One region of the Serratia sp. DFXYC6 genome, then DNA from elsewhere that is predicted to be linked to it. Evidence: predicted binding sites of a transcription regulator. Region 1 holds the regulator's gene; the other holds the start of a gene.
What was found. Region 1 encodes Fur, which represses iron uptake genes when iron is present. Its sites were predicted from a motif close to ATAATAATGAGAACNACTATCAA; they were not measured.
Positions count from the first base shown of each region.

Region 2: sufA (Fe-S cluster assembly scaffold SufA) is a predicted target of Fur. The motif match lies at 2,755-2,777, and genes of this name have one in related genera.

Region 1 covers NZ_JBXUNV010000004.1:43,195-53,778, forward strand. The annotation lists gene AC2CGQ_RS19185 (PadR family transcriptional regulator) at 1-97, opposite strand, end outside; gene pgm (phosphoglucomutase (alpha-D-glucose-1,6-bisphosphate-dependent)) at 289-1,932, opposite strand; gene seqA (replication initiation negative regulator SeqA) at 2,010-2,552, opposite strand; gene ybfF (esterase) at 2,777-3,550, shown strand; gene ybfE (LexA regulated protein) at 3,807-4,094, shown strand; gene fldA (flavodoxin FldA) at 4,350-4,889, shown strand; gene fur (ferric iron uptake transcriptional regulator) at 5,219-5,665, shown strand; gene AC2CGQ_RS19220 (beta-N-acetylhexosaminidase) at 5,914-8,571, opposite strand; gene chiQ (ChiQ/YbfN family lipoprotein) at 8,585-8,911, opposite strand; gene chiP (chitoporin ChiP) at 8,958-10,361, opposite strand.
Region 2 covers NZ_JBXUNV010000001.1:1,751,255-1,761,838, forward strand. The annotation lists gene sufD (Fe-S cluster assembly protein SufD) at 1-57, opposite strand, end outside; gene sufC (Fe-S cluster assembly ATPase SufC) at 32-778, opposite strand; gene sufB (Fe-S cluster assembly protein SufB) at 822-2,318, opposite strand; gene sufA (Fe-S cluster assembly scaffold SufA) at 2,333-2,704, opposite strand; gene AC2CGQ_RS08485 (hypothetical protein) at 3,231-3,635, shown strand; gene menI (1,4-dihydroxy-2-naphthoyl-CoA hydrolase) at 3,681-4,097, opposite strand; gene ydiJ (D-2-hydroxyglutarate dehydrogenase YdiJ) at 4,094-7,150, opposite strand; gene ydiK (AI-2E family transporter YdiK) at 7,396-8,496, shown strand; RNA gene rprA (antisense sRNA RprA) at 8,754-8,863, shown strand; gene ppsA (phosphoenolpyruvate synthase) at 8,973-10,584, opposite strand, start outside.

The sequences.
Region 1 (10,584 bases):
CGTCGCCGCCGAAGTGATGGCGCCCACCGCGATGACGGCGCCCCTCTTCACATTCATGATGGTGATGATGCCGGTGTAAACCTAATCGATGAAACATAGGGTGATACCTCGCTCTAACAGTGAACATCAATATGAGGTTGTTTAGATATATCTAAACAGCGTCGATAACGCTAATCTAGATCGATATATCTAAATGCGCAAGCCTGCGCCGAAAAAAAGATATATCTAAATTACAGGCATAAAAAAAGCGCTGTAAAAACAGCGCTTTTTATCAGACGAGAACAGCGATTATTTGGCGGAAGCCAGCACTTCGCTGACGATCTCAACCGCTTCGTGCTCGATTTTCTCGCGGTGTTCCGCCCCGAGGAAGCTCTCGCAGTAGATCTTGTATGCCTCTTCGGTACCGGAAGGACGGGCCGCGAACCAGCCGTTGTCGGTCATCACTTTCAGGCCGCCGATCGACGCGCCGTTGCCCGGCGCTGCGGTCAGACGCGCGGTGATCGGGTCCCCGCCCAGCGTACTGGCCTTGACCATCTCCGGCGACAGCTTGGACAGCGCCGCTTTCTGCGCATGGGTTGCCGGCGCCTGGATGCGGTTGTAGCTTGGCGCACCGAAGCGCTTGGCCAGATCGTCATAGTGATGCTGCGGATTTTCACCGGTTACCGCGGTGATTTCAGCCGCCAGCAGGCACATGATGATGCCGTCTTTGTCGGTCGACCAAGGCTGGCCGTTGAAGCGCAGGAACGAGGCCCCGGCGCTCTCTTCGCCGCCGAAGCCCAGGCTGCCGTCGAACAGGCCGTCCACGAACCATTTGAAACCAACCGGCACTTCCACCAGCTTGCGACCCAGGTCAGCCACCACGCGATCGATCATCGCGCTGGACACCAGCGTTTTACCTACCGCCACATCGGCGCCCCACTGCGGGCGATGCCGGAACAGGTAGTTGATGGCTACCGCCAGATAGTGGTTCGGGTTCATCAGGCCCTTCGGCGTGACGATGCCGTGACGGTCGTAATCCGGATCGTTGGCGAACGCCAGATCGAATTTGTCGCGCAGTGCCAGCAGGCCGGCCATCGCCGACTCGGACGAGCAGTCCATGCGGATGATACCGTCGTGATCCAGGTGCATAAAGCGGAAGGTCTGATCGATGGAGTCGTTCACCAGCGTCAGATCCAGCTTGTAGTGTTCCGCCACGCGCTGCCAATAGGCGATGCCGGAGCCGCCGAGCGGATCCACGCCCAGTTTCAGGCCGGCGCGTTGAATGGCCGGCATGTCGACCACGTCAACCAGGCCTTCGACATAAGGCTGCACCAGATCTTTGGCGTGCAGGTGGCCGCTGTTCCAGGCTTTGTCCAGCGACTGGCGCTGAACGCCTTTCAGCTGCTGCGCCAGCAGTTCGTTGGCGCGCTTTTCGATCACCGACGTCAGGTTGGTGTCAGCCGGACCGCCGTTCGGCGGGTTGTACTTGATGCCGCCGTCTTCCGGCGGGTTGTGGGACGGCGTAATGACGATGCCGTCGGCCTGCGCGCCGCCGCGGCGGTTGTGGCACAGAATGGCGTGCGATACCGCCGGCGTTGGCGTGAAGCCGTTGTTTTCCTGCACGATCACATCGACGCCGTTGGCGGTCAGCACTTCCAGCACGGAAATAAAGGCCGGTTCGGACAGCGCATGGGTGTCTTTACCCACGTAGCACGGGCCGGTGGTGCCCTGCTGATGACGAACTTCGGCGATCGCCTGAGCGATGGCGAGGATGTGCGCTTCGTTGAAGCTGTGGCGCTGCGCGCTGCCGCGGTGGCCGGAGGTGCCAAACTTCACCGCATGTGCGGCATTGCCGGCTTCCGGTTGCAGCACATAGTACTGCGACGTCAGCTGGGCTACGTTGATCAGATCGCTTTGGCGGGCGGGCTGCCCGGCACGTGGATTATTCGCCATCGACATATCTCCCTCATCCCTGTCGGTGACCGGGCAAATACGTCGCGCACGGCCATCATGACGGGCTGTTCGCTAAATTAGACGGTACCGCAAACTTTCTCGATCAGTTCCGCCGGGAACTGCATCGCCTGCATGATGTGTTCGATCATGCTGCGTTTGCGGCCGGTATTGGTATTGGTGATCACCCAGTAAGGGGTGCCAGGCACATGCTTCGGCTTGGTATGCGTGCCGTTGGCCAGCAGGGTCTGCTGATCGCCGGCGAAATAGGTGCGGGTACGGCCGGTCAACGCCTCGGTGGCGGCGGCAAAACCGGCGGCATCGAGGGTGTACAGCGTGGACAGCACCAGCATGAAACGGTTGACCGCTTTATTCTGCTCGGCGTATTCATCCGACAGCAGCAGTTCACGCACGGCGCGTACGCGATCGCGCGGACGCTGAACCGGCGCCGCTTTTTCCAGCTCGACGGACTGCGACGCACTGGCGGCAGGCAACGCGCGCGCCGGCTGCCCGGCGGTGAATTTCAACATGCGGCGTAAAATATCGGACGCGCTTTCACCGATGTGTTGCGTGTGGCTGGCAATATAACGGTAAAGCTCTTCGTCGACTTCAATAGTTTTCATCTTTATCCAATACTGTTTTTTCTACTTAGAACCTGAAGCCAGATCCTGCATTCAAGCCATGGGATTATAAGGTTAAAAGCGCTGGGGCGAACACAACAATGTGCCTCCGGACGGCAAATGCAGACTAATACCTATAGCCGGCACTGCCAAGCCCGCGCCGCGAAAATTCCGCATGATTCATCGTGCGATTCAATCATGATACCCTAATCTGAATCTCTCTCTGTATGAACTTCGCCATGAAATTACATTATCAACTGCTGGCCGCCGAGTCAGACGCGCTGCCGGTGCTGCTGATCCACGGGCTGTTCGGCAATCTCGACAACCTGGGCGTGCTGGCGCGCGATCTGCATAAACAGCACAGTGTGATCAAGGTCGATCTGCGCAACCACGGCCTCTCCCCGCGCGCCGACGACATGAACTACCCCGCCATGGCGCAAGATCTGCTGGCGCTGCTCGACGAACTGCAGCTGGAGAAAGCGATCGTCATCGGCCACTCGATGGGCGGCAAAGCGGCGATGGCGCTGACCGCCATCGCGCCCGAGCGCATCGCCAAGCTGATCGTCATCGACGTCGCGCCGGTGGATTACCAGACCCGACGCCATGACGAGATCTTCGCCGCGCTGAAGGCCGTCAGCGCCGCCGGCATTACCCAGCGCCAGGCGGCCGCCCAGTTGATGCGCGACTACCTGCAGGAAGAAGGCGTGATCCAGTTCCTGCTGAAGTCCTTCCATAACGGTGAATGGCGCTTCAACCTGCCGGTGCTGATCGAACGCTACGAAGACATCACCGGCTGGCAGGAAGTCCCGGCCTGGCCACACCCGACCCTGTTCATTCGCGGCGGCCTGTCGCCGTACGTGCAGGACAGCTACCGTGCAGACATCGCCCGCCAATTCCCGCAGGCACGCGCGCACGTCGTCGCCGGCACCGGCCATTGGGTGCACGCCGAAAAACCGGAAGCGGTGCTGCGCGCCATCCACCGTTTCCTCGGCGAAGCCTGAAAAACGCGCTCACCTGGCGAAAAAACGCGCTAAAGATAACGGCTTAGCGCGTTTAGCCCGCAGTTAGGCATTGTCGCCGCTCCATCTGCTGGGGTAATATGGCGCGCTATAATTTTGCCGCCGCGCCAGCGCGTTCGCGAACGCCGGTTCGGGGGTAAATTTGGGTTAGGGTTTATTGGCCCGAAGTGTGTTAACCGATGCCTCCGGAAGCGTGCGAGCGCTTTTTGATGCAAACTCCCTTGCAGTACCGCTACCTATGGCAAAAGAACAAACGGATCGCACGACGCTGGATCTGTTCGCAGATGAACGCCGTCCGGGGCGCCCGAAAACCAACCCGCTTTCCCGCGATGAACAGCTTAGAATCAATAAGCGCAATCAGTTACGGCGCGATAAAGTGCGCGGATTGCGGCGCGTAGAGCTGAAAATCAACGCGGATGCGGTGGACGCCCTGAACAAACTGGCGGAACAGCGCAACATCAGCCGCAGCGAACTCATCGAGCAGATGCTGTTGGCGCAACTGGCGGAAGAACAGCCGGAACATTGATCTCTTCGGCCGCACGCGCGGCGCGGCGTTAAGGACAACGCCGGATCGACCACGCTTTTCTTCATCCTTCGGCATCGCATAAATGCGATAAAACCCCGGCGCCACTTTCTGGCATGATACGCATTTACCGGTAAGAGACTGCGCCTGTCGGCGCCCGCCACCGTGGCGAAAGGCTCTTGCCATGGCATCATTTTAATCGGCGGCAGTGCCGGCGCCGAGTAATGCAATTAATTGAATTTAAAGGTTATACGCGATATGGCTACTGTAGGCATTTTCTTTGGCAGCGACACTGGCAATACCGAAAACATTGCCAAAATGATCCAGAAAATTCTCCAGAAACAGTTTGGCGACGACGTCTCTGAAGTGCACGACATCGCCAAAAGCAGCAAAGAAGACCTGGAAGGGTTCGATATCCTGCTGCTGGGTATCCCGACCTGGTACTACGGTGAAGCGCAGTGTGACTGGGACGATTTCTTCCCGACGCTGGAAGAAGTCGATTTCAACGGCAAACTGGTGGCGCTGTTCGGCTGCGGCGACCAGGAAGACTACGCGGAATACTTCTGTGACGCGATGGGCACCATCCGCGACATCATCGAACCGCGCGGCGCGGCCATCGTGGGCCACTGGCCGACCAAAGGCTACCACTTCGAAGCTTCCAAAGGCCTGGCGGACGACAACCACTTCATCGGTCTGGCGATCGACGAAGACCGTCAGCCGGAGCTGACCAATGAGCGCGTCGACGCCTGGGTCAAACAGATTGTCGAAGAGCTGAGCCTGGCCGATATCGTCGGCTAAACGCCGGGACTGGCGAAAGGTTGAACAAAGGCCCTGTAAAGTGCATAGTGTGCCGACAGGGCCGTCATCGGCAACAGGGATTGCTGCGATAGAAGCTACAGATTTGTAACTTCCCACCCCGTCACGGTAGACTGAGATATCGGTTTATCCCATCCATCAAGGCGTTGCATGCAAAACATGCAATAGTGCAATTATATCTTTGTTAACAACCGGCGGTTTCCATTTAGTACAACCGGTTCTATAATGAGACGCATTAACTCTTTGTGCCGACCGATGCCACAGGCGAGTACGCCTCAACTTGATTAGCATAGTAACAGGACTGAATTCGCATGACCGACAACAACATCGCATTGAAGAAGGCCGGCTTAAAAGTCACGCTTCCGCGACTCAAAATCCTGGAAGTACTGCAAAATCCGGAATGCCATCACGTCAGTGCGGAAGATTTGTACAAAAAACTGATTGATATGGGCGAAGAGATCGGCCTGGCAACGGTTTATCGCGTACTGAACCAGTTTGACGATGCGGGCATTGTGACACGTCACAACTTCGAAGGCGGCAAGTCCGTGTTCGAGCTGACCCAACAGCATCACCACGATCACCTGATTTGCCTGGACTGCGGCAAAGTGATCGAATTCAGCGACGAATCCATCGAAGTGCGCCAGCGTGATATCGCCAAGCAGCACGGCATCAAGCTTACCAACCACAGTCTGTACCTGTACGGCCACTGTGAAACCGGTGACTGCCGCGAAGACGAAACGCTGCACGACAAGAAATAAGCCTCACCGGCTATGAGAAACCGCCTCACATTGAGGCGGTTTTTTTATGCCCGCCGTACAACGGGCAAAAAAATCCCCGGGCAAGCCGGGGAAAGATCATGTCATGAAATACTACAATTGCAGCGGCACTGCGACTCCACGTACTGCTCTCACTTCAACATCCGCCCCACGCCGGCACGCGCGGGGGCGAACGCATTCCCCCTTCGTTAAGCGGCCCGCCGCCATGACGACAGGCCGATGTGCCGGGCTTAGACCTTCTCGGCGCGGCTGTAACGTTTACCGTCCGGGCTGACCGAGCGCACCTGTACTTCGCCGGAGACCGCCGGTTTGGCCTTGGCATCATAGCGCTGCCACTGCTTACCGCCGTCGGTGGAGTACTCGATGCCCAATCCCGGCAGCGCGATATTCGCTTCCAGCTTGCCGCCCGCCACGCGCGCGCCCGGCACCGGCAGACGGTAAGCGACGCCGCCTTTGTCCAGCTTGGCCAGTTCTCGTTGGCCCAGGATATTGGCGAAGCGCAACCAGTCTTTCTCCAGCGCCTTGGTGTCGACAAAGTGGGTTTCCCCGCCTTTGTATTCACGGCCGGCGCGATAGTCCTGCTCCCAACCGGCTCGGTGCCAGGCGCGTTCCGCCACCGACAGCGCGCGCGGGAAGATCATGTATTCCATCTGCGGATCGGTGCGCTGGGTTTCGCTCCACAGCTGAGCGGACAGACCGTAGGCGCCCGGCCACGGCTTGTCGCTTTTGGCGTTAAAGTGGTTGCCGTCGCGGTCGACCGAGGTTTCCGCGTTCTGCGGCATGTTGTCCGGCGCGAAGCTGAACACCTTGCGCTCGTCGCTGAAGCGGGTGCCCCAGTAGTAACCACGCTCGTCCGGGTTCACCTCGTAAGGGAAGTCCATGTAGACGTAGTCCGGGTTGGAGACCACCACTTCATATCCTTTGTTGGCCCAGTCGTTGACGCTATCGAAACCGCCCCAGTACAACGTATCCCAGAAGTTGACGCCCACGCGCGAGGTGGCGAACGCCTTTGCGTTCTCGGCGTCTTTCAAGCCGTCTTGCCAGGCCTGCATTCTGTCGATGCCGTGCGCCTTCACCAGCTTGCTGACCTCCTGGCCGAAGTAGCTCGGCAGGTGTTCCATGTCGGCCACCTTGCCTTCTTTGATCATCGTCTGGCAAACCTGCGACTTGGCCCACGGCTTGTCTTCGTTGCTCTGGTCGATGATGCCTTTACCCGGCTCCGGTTTCGCCTTGTCGGTATAGCCGGCGCCCAGGCGGATGTTTTTCGCCTCATCGCCGCCGAAGTGCCAGGTTTTGATCGGCTGCCCGGCTTCTTTATGCATCTGGGCAATCTCGCCAATCACCTTGTCGACAAAGCGCTGGGAGGAATCCAGGCACGGGTTCAGGTAGCTCTGGCGGTTAAAGAACTGCACCGAGGTGGTATTGGAGGTATCGGTCGGATCCACCAGGCGGAACTCGTTGGCCTCCTGCTCTTTGCCGGCGGCATGCAGTTTCTTGTAGCGCGCTTCCATAGAGACCACCGCCGCGCGGGCGTGCGCCGGCATGTCGATCTCCGGGATCACCTCAATCTGGCGCGCCTGGGCGTATTTGATGATGTCGATATAGTCCTGACGGCTGAAGAAGCCGCCGTAGACGTCCGGCCCCTGGCCGTACTGCGGCAGCAGGCAGGTGGTTTCGCTCAGATCGTGGCAGCGCTGGCCGCCGACTTCCGTCAGCTCCGGCAAACCGGGGATCTCGATGCGCCAGCCTTCGTCATCGCTCAGGTGGAAGTGGAATTTATTGAGCTTGTAAGCCGCCATCTGATCCAGCAGGCGCAGCACCGCGTCCTTCTTATGGAAGTTGCGCGCCACGTCAAGGAAAATGCCGCGATACTGGAAGCGCGGCGCATCGCTGGCGTCGAGCGTGGCGATCTTGCCGCTGCCGTCGCTCGGCACTAACGACAGGATCGACTGCAACCCGTAGAACACCCCGGCCTGATCGAAGCCGATCACCCGCGCCTCTTTCTTACCGATTTTCAGCTCATAAGCGCCCGGCACCGCCATCGCGCCTTTAAACTTGCCCGGCTGGATGTCGGTCTTGATCGGGTAACCGTTGGCCTGAACCGGCACGCCCAGCAGCGCGAAGCGCTGGTTGACGACGTCCGCCGCCGGCTTGACCAGCGTGCTCAGATCCGGCGATACCCCTTTGCGCAGGTCGGCGTCCTGTGCGTGCACTTTCACCTGCATCGGTGTCGGCACGATCTGGCCGCGCAGCGCGCCGGCGGGCAGCGTCTGCAGATCGGCATTGCTGACAAAGCGCGAAGCCGGCGTCATCAGAATGTTTTTGTCGTCCTTGGTGCGCTTCCACTGATCGCCGGTGAACGGCGCCACGAACTGGTCCAGGTTTTCGGTGTCGGTATTCGCCAGCATTTTCGGCTTGGCGTCGCCGGAGGTGGCATACCAGCGCGGCAGGAAGTCGTTTCTGAACAGCTGCCAGTATTCGGCGACCACCGGGATTTCCACCGCCTTGCCGGCAGGGAAACCGCTGAATTTGGCGGTCGGCTCCAGCTTGTACAGATCGCCGGTCAGATGCGCGATCTTGAACTGATCGTTATCCACCCGCAAGGTCTGGCGCGGGCTGTGGAAATAGATGACCCAGTCCTTGCCGTCGATCGCCTGCCCGTCGTTGCTGAGGGTGAACAACACCCGGTTGCATGAGGCCCAGTCGGCGCCCAGCGCCGCGCAATCCACGCCGTTTTCGCCGGCGCGGTTATCCAGCATTTTCACGTTCAGCTTCAGCTGGCTCAGCTGATCCACCAGCTGTTGATCGGCCATGGCATTACCCATGCCGCCCAGGAATCCCATCGTTGCCGTCAAAGCGGCCAGTGCGCTCAGTTTGAATGCGTTCATCTTCTCGTCCTTCTTAATTATTGTTATCGCGAATTTCTTGCCACAGCTTGCCGCACTTGGCGTCGTAAGCCTGACCGTTACCGCTGTGCACCGCCATAATGCAGTTCTGATAATCCATCACCCGCACCGTTTCCTGCGCGGCGAACTGCTGGTGCTGTTTCTCTTGTTTCAGCACGTTCAACACCGCCTTGCAGGGCTGCAGACGCTCCGGCGAACCTTCGGCGGTGTTGATGCAGGCGCTGTAAGCCTGCTTCAATTTGGCGTCTTCCGGCGGCGCGGCGGGTTGCGCGCAGGCGCTCAAGGCCGCGGCGGCCGCCAACATCAGCATGATTTTTTTCATCGTTGAATTCCCTTAACTGCCCCCGGCGACGAGGCCGGGGAACGCATCAGAAGATGGTGAATGGCGCGATGACCATGAACTTGACGTCTTTCTCGTCCTGGAAGATGTTGCCGTAACCGCCGCCCCAGCTCGGGATGTTGGTGTGGTTGTCATACTGGGTGTAGTGCAGCTTGATCAGCGTGCCCTTGGCGCGCCCTTCCTGGATGGTGTACATCGCGTCCAGGCTCCAGGCGCTCTCTTTCAGGCGCTGGCTCTGATCGTAGATCGGGTTGGTGCTCGGCTTGGCGTCCCAGGCGTAAACGTAGGAGCCGCCGACCGCCATGCCCGGCAGGTTCCAGTTGCTGAGGTCATACATCACGCCGGCGTACACCGCTTTCTCGCCGTTGGCGTTAAAGTCGGAGCGGTTATCCCACCACACGTCCAGGCGGCCGTTGGACGAGGCGTAGGTCGGGGTCATGCGCTGCAGGAAGAAGCCCTGGTTGCCTTCCGCCTTGACCATGGTGCCTTCCAGACGCCAGTTGAACTGGCCGGTGGTGTAACCGAAGGTCAGCGCCTGCAGCCAGGCCAGCCCGTCGTAGATGCTGTTCGGATCGTTCTTGTCGCTGATGCGATCTTCCGCACCGTAGAACTGGTAACTGGTGGTCAGCGGGTTGCCCAGCACATCGAATTTGTAAGACGCCTTGGTGAAGTACTGATTCACGTAACCCTGGGCCTGGCCGAAGGCGGCTTCCAGCACCAGATCGTTTTTGAAATCGTACTTGGCGCCCAGCGAGTGCAGGTAGGAGACGCGGGTTTTCTTATCGTTCTGGCGGAAGTCGTCCACCTCGATATGCCACGGCGCCTTGTATTTGTCGGCCCACATGTAGGAGAAGCTCAACGCGCCGGCATCGCCGTAGTCGAACTTGGCGCCGGCCTCGGCGCCCTGATAGGTGCCCGGCATAAAGCTCCAGTGCGGCGCCAGCAGGGTTTGGCCGCTCGGCTGAATATAGCCGGCGCGCGCCCAGACCGGGCCGTATTTGAACTTGGCGGCGGCTTTGTACAGGCTGACGCCGCCTTTGTCACCGGAATAGTCTTCGTCGTAGGTACGGTTTTTTGAGGAGAACGCGATCTCGTTAGGGTGGCCGCTGGCGCTGGATTCCGCCAGCTCGATGGCGGTAAAGGCACCGACATCCAAGCCAAACATGTCCCAGGCGTAGCCCGAGGCGAAATCCAGGCTCAGGTTGGCGGTAGAGTGCGACAGGTTGGTGGTGTATTGGTTGTAATCCTTGCTGTCCGGATTGAGATCTTTACGGTCGCGCTCACGTTGCCAGTAATAGATGCCGCCGGTCAGCGTGGAGTCATCGATAAACCCTGCGGCTTTCGCCTCAGGCGCCATGGCAAACCCTGTTCCCAACAGCGCGCCCGCGACTGCGAGCGCCAGCGTTTTACGCTGAGCACCGTGCGTACCCATATTGAAATTCCTCTTTGACTTAACTTAAAAGTTGCAGCCGCCTGTGTTCACCACTGCCCTGCACGACTGCCAATAAAAAACCCGAACGGGTAAAAAAAATTGCCGACGAGATGTTATTCCCACAGCACTAATTGCTACAGACAGACTATTTTTCGCGACGCGAATTATCAAATGAAAAATGCGGGAGATTTGTCAAAATATGACAAGGAGCACATATCAGTGA
Region 2 (10,584 bases), on a different contig from region 1:
CAGGCGATACAGTTGCTGCAGCGCGTTTGAATTACTGTTGGTCGGTAAGCCAGCCATAGCCCTGCTCCTCCAACTGTTTCACCAGCGAGAAATCGCCGGATTTGACGATGCGCCCCTGGGACAGCACGTGTACGTAATCCGGCTGGATGTAGTCCAGAATGCGCTGATAGTGGGTGACGATGATAAAGGCGCGCTTGCCGTCCCGCAGCGAGTTGACGCCGTTGGCGACGATTTTGAGCGCATCGATGTCCAGGCCCGAATCGGTTTCATCGAGAATGCACAGATCCGGCTCCAGCGCCGCCATCTGCAGAATGTCGTTGCGTTTTTTCTCGCCGCCGGAGAAGCCGACGTTGACCGAACGGGTCAGCAGATCGGCCGGCATGTCCAGCAGCGCGATTTTCTCTTCGATGAAATCGGCGAAGTCAAAGCGATCCAGCGGCTCCTGCCCGCGGTATTTGCGCACCGCGTTGACCGACGTCTGCAGGAAGAAGTGGTTGCTGACGCCGGGGATCTCCACCGGGTACTGGAAGGCCAGGAACACGCCCTCGCCCGCGCGATCTTCCGGATCCAGCTCCAGCAGATCCTTGCCCTTGAAGGTGACTTCCCCTTCGGTCACTTCGTACTCTTCACGCCCGGCCAGCGTGGCGGACAGCGTGCTCTTGCCCGAGCCGTTCGGCCCCATGATGGCGTGCACTTCGCCCGGTTTGATCTCCAGATCCAATCCCTTGAGGATCTCGTTACCTTCCACGCTGACTTTCAAATTCTTGATGCTTAACATGCTGTGTCCTCAGATAGCGCCGACGGCGCTAAAAATGCGGCGATTAACCCACGCTGTGTTCCAGGCTGATGGCCAGGAGTTTTTGCGCCTCGACGGCGAACTCCAGCGGCAGCTCGGAGAAAACGTCCTTGCAGAAACCGTTGACGATCATCGAAATGGCGTCATCCTCGCTGATGCCGCGCTGCAGGCAGTAGAACAGCTGGTCATCGCCGATCTTCGAGGTAGTGGCTTCGTGCTCCAGCTGAGCGCTGTTGTTGCGCGCTTCAACGTAAGGGAACGTGTGGGCACCGCTGTCCGGCCCGATCAGCATCGAGTCGCACTGGGTAAAATTACGGGCGTTTTCCGCCCCCGGCAGGATTTTCACCAGGCCGCGATAGGTGTTCTCGCTGTGGCCGGCGGAGATGCCTTTGGCGATGATGGTCGACCTGGTGTTTTTGCCGATGTGGATCATCTTGGTGCCGGTATCTGCCTGCTGATGGCCGCTGGTCAGCGCCACCGAGAAGAATTCGCCGATCGAGTTGTCGCCCTGCAAAATCACGCTCGGGTATTTCCAGGTGATGGCCGAGCCGGTTTCCGACTGGGTCCAGGACATTTTCGAACCGGCGCCTTCGCACAGCGCGCGCTTGGTGACGAAGTTGAGGATACCGCCCTTGCTCTCGCCGCCGGAGAACCAGTTCTGCACCGTCGAGTATTTCACTTCGGCGTCTTTATGCAGGATCACTTCCACCACCGCCGCGTGCAGCTGGTAGCTGTCGCGCACCGGGGCGGAACAGCCTTCGATATAGCTGACGTAGCTGCCTTCGTCGGCGATCAGGATGGTGCGCTCGAACTGGCCGGTTTTGGCGGCGTTGATGCGGAAGTAGGTCGACAGCTCCATCGGGCAGCGCACCCCTTTCGGCACATAGACGAAGGTGCCGTCGGAGGCCACCGCGGCGTTCAGCGCAGCGAAGAAGTTATCGTTGGACGGCACCACGCGCCCCAGGTATTGACGCACCAGATCCGGGTATTCCTGGATCGCTTCGCCGAACGAACAGAAGATCACCCCGCTCTCCGCCAGTTTTTCACGGTAGGTGGTGGCGACCGAGACCGAGTCGAAGATGGCGTCCACCGCCACCTCGCTGCCCTCGCGCACCGGCACGCCGAGCTGGTTGAACGCCAGCTCCACTTCGCTGGTCAGGTAATCTTTTTCCGTCGCCGCGCCCGGTTGCTGCTCGGCGCCGGGTTGCGAACCGCATGCATCGTCGCAGCTGCCGCAGGACGGCGCCGAATAGTAACTGTAGTCCTGGTAGTTCAGGCGTTCGTAATTGGCCTTCAGCCAGTGCGGCTCTTCCATCTGCAGCCAGGCGCGATAAGCCTCAAGGCGGAATTCCAGCATCCACTCGGGTTCGTTGCGCTTGGCCGAGATGGCGCGCACCACCTCTTCGTTGATGCCCTTGGCCAACTCATCGGTTGCCAGCTGGGTGAAGAAACCTTCTTTGTAGCGACCTTCGCTGACCCAAGCCTGCACTTCATTAGGCATTTCTACATTGCTTCGTGTCATGTTGATTGCATCGCTCAAACGCCAAAGCTCTCGCCGCACCCGCAGGCATGCTGAGCTTTAGGGTTGTTGAATTTGAATATCTGATTCAGCCCTTCGCGGACGTAATCTACCGTGGTGCCATCGATGAACGGCATGGCCTTCAGCGGCACATAGAGTTTGGCGCCGTCGCGCTCAAACAGCAGATCGTCATCGGCGGGTTCGCGGGTCAGATCCAGCACATAGGCAAAGCCGGCGCAGCCGGATTGTTTCACCCCTAGCTGCAGCCCTTTCACCTGCGGATCCTGCTGCATCAGTTTGGTTATTTGTCGTACGGCGCTGTCGCTGAGCGAAATGCCTTGCCAGACATTTTCATCCAGAGAAAAAGTGCCGACATTTTCCGTTTGCATAGGGTCTACCTCACACTCGTGTTTGGCCACAGCCAATCTGGGTTGCTTATATGTTAGTGATAACGATTATCACTTCAACCGTTTGTTTTGCGGGGGTATCCGCCGCAAGCGCGGTTTTTCGCTGCGGCGTGCGGCAAGCCAGCGGGACATCCGTGGCGGCTTGCGGCGTCTGGCGGCAAGGTGTGCATGCTATCCCTATGAATTTGTTATTTATCCTGCATCACCGTACCGCACTCCCCGGTGGCCCGTCAGCGTTACAGCGCCGCGGTACGTTGCCGATCTAAACATTCATAGAAAATACCTATTTCTGCATTCTGTCTGTCGTAAATGTGCGTTTATCGGCATTTCGTGGCGCAGCGCAAGCGCGCGCCCTCAGGTTAAAGTTTAGTCGCTCAGCATCAAGTTGGGTCGTCGGCGACCTTTTACACCCCGCGCAATGAAAAAACGCCACGCCGGGGATTGATCGGCAACGCGGCAGTTTATATGATAATGATTATCATTCAATTTGAATTTGAGCGCGAAGCCAATGACTCTTTCGATCAACGCATGGTTGCTGGGCAAGATTGATGACTACAAATTCAGCGTGCGCGACGCCACGGTGGACTTTTACATGGCCGAAGCGGCGCTACGGCGCCCGGAATGCAATATCGACCACCTGAAGCGGTATAACAGCGTCAGCCTTACCATGGCCAATTTGTGTCTGGAGAACGGCGACGACGACAGCTACCTGCACGCGCTCAGCAAGCTGCACAACCGGCTGATCGTCGAGATCAACAACCCACAGCGTTGCCAGCTGTTTCGGGTGCAAAGCTACCACTTCGCCCGCCATACGCTGACGCTGATCTGCCAAAAATATGCAATGGAAGGCACCTGGGAGAAGGCGAACGCGTTTCAGAAGGACTTCGTCAAACGCGTGCCGTTTCAGCTGTAAAGCGAAAGGCTCCGCAGGCCGAGCGCCTGCGGAAAGCGGCGGGGATCAGTCGATGACCGCCGTGGTCAGACGCGAGGTGCAGCACAACCGATCGCGCGCGTCGAAGATCTCGATTTGCCACACCTGATGACGACGGCCGACGTGCAGTGCGCGGCACACCCCGCGCACCTGGCCATCGAACACCGCGCGCAGGTGGTTGGCGTTGATCTCCAGCCCCACCACTTTCTGCTCGCCCTCACTGCACAGGTAGCCGGCCATCGATCCCATCGACTCCGCCAGCACCACCGACGCCCCGCCGTGCAACAGCCCGAACGGCTGCCGGGTACGGCCATCGACCGGCATGGTGGCCTCGAGGAAATCCTCGCCCAGTTGGGTAAACTCGATGCCCACATGGCTGACCATGCAGCCGTCACCGGCGCGGTTCAGCTGCTCCAGCGATGTTTCACGTTTCCAAAATTTCACTCAATCATCTCCAGAAGTGCCTGTAATGGGTGGCGCACGCCATTGCCCTCGATGCGTTTCACCTGGCTGCGGCAGGAATAGCCGGTCGCCAGGCAGCGCTGCCGTGGCAAACGCTGTAGCGTCGGATGCCATGATAGCTCATAAATGCCGAGCGAGTTTTGCAGGTTCCTGGCTTCATGGCCGTAAGTGCCCGCCATGCCGCAGCAACCGACGCTGACGCTCTCCAGTTTGGCGCCGAAGCGGGCGAAGATCGCCGCCCACTGTTGGCCGCTGGCCGGCAACGCGGTGGTTTCGGTGCAGTGGCCGAACAGATACCAGGGTTCGCCGGTCGCCGGCTGTTCGGCGCGATCCGCGATCCGCTGCTGCAGCCATTCATGCACCAGCTGCACCTGGAAATCGCCGCGCTCGGCGCCGAGGATCTCGCGGTATTCGTCGCGGTAGCACAGCACCAGCGCCGGATCGACGCCCACCAGCGGCATGCCTAGCTGCGCCACGCGGTTGAGGAAATCGGCGGTTTTGCGCGCGGTGCGGGCGAACCGCGTCAGGAAGCCCTTCACATGCTGCGCCTTGCCGTTCGGCGAGAACGGCAGCAGCACCGGTTTATAGCCAAGCTTCTCCACCAGCCGAACAAAGTCCGCCACCACTTTGGCGTCGTAATAGCTGGTGAACGGATCCTGGACGATCAACACGTGTTCTGCGCGCTGCTCGGCGCTCAGCCCTTCCAACTGCTCCAGCGTCAGCGTGGTCGCGCGGTGGCCGGACAGCTGCTGGCGCAGCGTCGGGCTGGACAACAGCGGCAGATCGACCATGCCGATGGCGTTGCGGCTCATCTCCCGCAGCCACGGCTGGCGGAAAAAGAAGTTGAACACCTTCGGCGCGCGGGCCATCAACGGGGTATAGCTCTCCACGCCGGCGACCATGTAGTCGCTTACCGGGCGCAGATAGCGAGTGTGGTAAAGCTGCAGGAAGCGCGAACGGAATCCCGGCACGTCAATCTTGATCGGGCACTGGGTGGAGCAGGCCTTACAGGCCAGGCAGCCGGACATCGCCTCTTTCACTTCGTGCGAGAAGTCATACTCACCCTTGCCGGCGTGCCAGCTGTTGCGGGTTTTCTCGATCAGGCCGCGCAAGCTGAGGCGCTGCTGCGGCAGCTGTTTCTCCAGCGCCAGCGGATCGACCCCCTGCTCGGCCAACAGACGCAGCCACTCGCGCACCAGCGTCGCCCGCCCTTTCGGCGAATGAATGCGGTTGCCGCTGATCTTCATCGACGGGCACATCGGGCTGCGTACGTCGAAGTTGAAGCACAGGCCGTTGCCGTTACACTCCAGCGCGCCGCGGAACGAGGTGCGCACCTCGACCGGGATCTGGCGATCGAAGGTGCCGCGTTTGACCGCATCCACCTGCATCATCGGCGCATCCACCGCCAGCGGCGAACAGATCTTGCCTGGGTTCAGGCGGTTATCCGGATCGAACGCCGCCTTGATGCGGCGCAGCTCTTCATACAGCGTTTCTCCGAAGAATTCAGGGCTGTATTCCGCGCGGAACCCCTTGCCGTGTTCCCCCCACAGCAGGCCGCCGTATTTGGCGGTCAGCGCCACCACCCGATCGGAGATCTGCTTCATCAGCACTTCCTGCTGCGGGTCGCACATGTCGAGCGCCGGGCGCACGTGCAGCACCCCGGCGTCGACGTGGCCAAACATGCCATAGCTCAGATTGTGGTCATCGAGCAGTTGCCGAAATTCGACGATATAGTCCGCCAGATGTTGCGGCGGCACACAGGTGTCCTCGGCGAACGGAATCGGCTTGGCGCGCCCTTTGGCGTTGCCCAGCAGCCCGACCGCCTTCTTGCGCATGTTGTAAATGCGCTCGATGCCAGCCAGATCGCCGCAGATCTGGTACCCGATCACGCCGCCCTGCCGCTGCGCGATCAATTCGTCCAGCCGTTGGCACAGGGCCTCCATCTGGCCGTCGATCAGCGCCCGATCGTCGCCGGCGAACTCGACGATGTTCAGCCCGAGCATCTCTTTATCCGGCACGTCGGCGATCAGTTCGTTCACCGAGTGCCAAACGATGTCTTCACGCGCCAGGTTCAGCACCTTGGAATCGATGGTTTCCACCGACAGCGCCTTGGCCTCGACCATAAAGGGCGCATTGCGCAGCGCCGAGTCGAAGGAGTCGTACTTCACGTTAACCAGACGACGCACCTTCGGCAGCGGCGTGATGTCCAGCCGCGCCTCGGTGATAAACGCCAGCGTGCCCTCGGCGCCGGTCAGAATACGCGTCAAATCGAAGGTTTGCAGATCGTCGCTCAGCACGTGGCGCAGATCGTAACCGGTGAGGAAGCGGTTGAGCTTGGGGAATTTCTCCAGGATCAGCGCGCGCTGCTCGCGGCAGCGGTTGAGCACCGTGCGGTAGATGCGCCCTTCGGCGGTCTCTTCCAGAGCAATCGTTTCCGCCAGCGCCGTCGGCATGGCGCGGGTATCGATCATCTCACCGCCCAGCAGCACCGCCCGCAGGCCCAACACGTGATCGGAGGTTTTGCCGTACACCAGCGAGCCCTGGCCGGAGGCATCGGTGTTGATCATTCCCCCCAGCGTGGCGCGGTTGCTGGTGGACAGTTCCGGCGAGAAGAAGTAGCCGAACGGCCGCAGGTATTGATTCAACTGGTCCTTGATCACCCCGGCTTCGACTTTCACCCAGCCTTGTTCGACGTTGATCTCCAGAATGCGGTTCATATGGCGCGACATATCGACCACGATGCCGGTATTGAGCGACTGGCCGTTGGTGCCGGTGCCGCCGCCGCGCGGGCTGAAGGTCAGCGTGTTGAAGCGCTCTTCTCCGGCCAGACGGGCGATCAGCGCCACGTCGGCGGTGGAACGGGGGAACACCACCGCATCGGGCAGCAGCTGATAGATACTGTTGTCGGTGGCCATCGTCAGCCGGTCGGCATAGCTGGTGGCGGTATCGCCGTTGAATCCGTTTTGCTTCAGTGCTTCCAAAAAGTCGAGCACCCGTTGAACCAGGCCGGGCGCCTGAGAAATCTGTGGGATCATTCGCTTTTTTGACCCTGTCCGTCTATTTTTTATGCGCTGATGTACGCTGAATCGGGCCTTTAATTCAGACCCACCCTATTTTTTAGTGACACTAAAAACTAACATACTCGTTTAGTGAAGGCATTCACATTATTACCGCCCTGCGAGCGCCGCCACAGGCGGCCGCCCGGCGGTGAGAAACCGACCGACAGGCACCCCGATTCGCCGGTGCCAGGGATTTAATTGACCAGGATGAGAACCCACTGATGCCACTCCCGCAATCGCGTTACGACTTACCGCGAATTATTTTCGGCGTGCTGTTTATCGCCATCATGATCGTCGCCTGTTTTTGGGTGATCCAACCGTTTATTCTCGGCTTCGCCTGGGCGGGCATGGTGGTGATCGCCACCTGGCCGCTGCTGCTCAAACTGCAAAAGCTGCTGTGGGGCCGCCGTTCGCTGGCGGTGTTGGTCATGACCCTGCTGCTGATCCTGCTGTTCATTCTGCCTATCTCACTGCTGATCAGCAGCGTGGTGGATAACAGCGCGCCGCTGATCGCCTGGGCCAGTTCGCCGGGCAAACTGCATATTCCCGATCTCGCCTGGCTGCAGTCCGTGCCGATGATCGGCGACAAACTCTATACCAGCTACCACACGCTGGTTAACGCTGGCGGCGCCGCGCTGCTGGCGAAGGTGCAGCCGTACTTTGGCCAAACCGCCACCTGGTTCGTGGCGCAGGCGGCGCATATCGGCCGCCTGCTGCTGCACTGCGCGCTGATGCTGCTGTTCAGCGCTTTGTTGTATGCACGCGGCGAGCAGGTGGCGCTGGGTATCCGCCACTTTGCGGTGCGCCTCGGTTCCGCGCGCGGCGATGCGGCGGTGCTGCTGGGCGGCCAGGCAATTCGCGCCGTCGCGCTGGGCGTGGTAGTGACGGCGCTGGTGCAGTCGGTGCTGGGCGGCATCGGTCTGGCGGTAAGCGGCATTCCTGCCGCCACTCTGCTGACGATGCTGATCTTCATCTGCTGTGTGGCGCAATTGGGGCCGCTGTTGGTGCTGGTGCCGGCCATCATCTGGCTATACTGGCACGGCGACACCACCTGGGGCACCGTGCTGCTGGTCTGGAGCTGCGTGGTGGCCACGCTGGATAACGTGCTGCGCCCGGTGCTGATCCGCATGGGCGCCGATCTGCCGCTGCTGCTGATCCTATCCGGCGTTATCGGCGGTTTGCTGGCCTTCGGCATGATTGGCCTGTTCATCGGCCCGGTGGTGTTGGCGGTGTCTTATCGCCTGCTGACCGCCTGGATGGATGAAGCGCCGGAGCCGACCTCCGCGCCGGAGCAAGTCATCGACGAGCTGGAAAAACGCTAATTCCCCCTTCCGCCCGCACCGTCGGGCGGAACTTTTCGCGCCCGTCATTATTCCTACCTCATTCGAGTAATATCTCCGCCCAATATAATGCCGCCCTATATTGATTACGGTACGGCGAATGAAAGGTGCAATGTAAATCCCTGTTTGTTGCAAACGGAAAAAAGAGATAACTCCCGCAAATAAAATGTGATGCCGCTATCGATTAGGATGATTCTTAATGACTAGTCGCGTTCAAAAATCTAGTATTATGGCCATCTATTGCTTCAAATCACTGATTTTAAAGCAACCTTTCTGAACAATGTAATGCCATACATGTGAATTGCTGTGTGTAGTCTTTGCCCATCTCCTACGGTGGGCTTTTTTTTATTCTTTTTTCGTCGAATTGATTATTTTACGCGCCGTTATTTACATTCGGAAATAAAAAGGCCGCAGCGTTAACTGCGGCCCGACGTTAATGCCTCAGTGAGGCCGAGACATTATTTCTTTTTCGACAAATTGATCCAGGTCTGCACCACAGTGTCCGGGTTAAGCGACAGGCTGTCGATGCCCTGCTCCATCAGCCACTCGGCGAAGTCTTCATGGTCAGACGGGCCCTGGCCGCAAATGCCGACGTATTTGCCGTGGCGCTTGGCCGCCTGAATCGCCATCGACAGCAGCGCTTTCACCGCCTCGTTGCGCTCGTCGAACAGTTCCGACACTACGCCGGAATCGCGATCCAGCCCCAGCGCCAGCTGAGTCATGTCGTTGGAGCCGATGGAGAAACCGTCGAAGTGCTCGAGGAACTGATCCGCCAACAGCGCATTGGACGGGATTTCGCACATCATGATCACTTTCAACCCGTTTTCGCCGCGTTTCAGCCCCTGACGCGCCAACTCGGCCACCACCGCTTCCGCCTGCGCCACGGTGCGCACAAACGGCACCATGATTTCGACGTTGGTCAGCCCCATATCGTTACGCACGCGTTTCACCGCCTCGCACTCCAGCGCGAAGCAATCGCGGAAACTGTCGGCCACGTAACGGCCGGCGCCGCGGAAGCCCAACATCGGGTTCTCTTCGTGCGGTTCATACTTGTCGCCGCCCACCAGATTGGCGTACTCGTTGGATTTGAAGTCGGACAGACGCACGATCACGCGCTTCGGCCAGAAGGCGGCGCCCAACGTCGCGATGCCTTCGGTCAGGCGACCGACGTAGAACTCGACCGGGTGATCGTAACCCTGCATCAGCGCGCGAATTTCATTTTGCAGCGCCGGCGTCTGCTGGTCGAACTCCAGCAGCGCGCGCGGGTGCACGCCGATCATGCGGTTGATGATAAATTCCAGCCGAGCCAGGCCCACGCCTTCGTTCGGCAAACGCGCGAAGTCGAAAGCGCGATCCGGGTTGCCGACGTTCATCATGATCTTCAGCGGCAGATCCGGCAGCTCGGTCACTTCGGAGCTCTGCACGCTGAAGTCCAGCATGTCGCTGTAAACGAAGCCGGTGTCGCCTTCCGCGCAGGAGACGGTGACTTTCTGGCCGTCTTTCAACACGTCGGTGGCGTGGCCACAGCCTACCACTGCCGGAATACCCAGCTCACGGGCGATGATCGCCGCGTGACAGGTGCGCCCGCCGCGGTTGGTGACGATCGCGGCAGCCTTCTTCATGATCGGCTCCCAGTCCGGGTCGGTCATGTCGGTCACCAGCACGTCGCCCGGCTGGATGCGATCCATTTCGCTGATGTCGTGGATCACTTTCACCGGACCGGCGCCGATGCGGTGGCCGATGGCGCGGCCTTCCACCAGCACCGGGCTGGTGCCGTTCAACTGGTAGCGTTCCATGGTCTGCTCGTTGGAGCGTACGGTCTCCGGGCGCGCCTGCACGATCAGCAGCTTGCCGGTATGGCCGTCTTTCGCCCACTCGATATCCATCGGGCGGCCGTAATGTTTTTCGATCAGGATCGCCTGCTGCGCCAGCGCCTGCACTTCTTCATCCGTCAGCGAGAAACGGCTGCGCTGCGCTTCCGGCACGTCTTCGATGCGCACCTGCTTGCCGTGATCCTGCGACGGCGCGTATACCATGCGGATCTTTTTCGAACCCAGGTTACGGCGCACG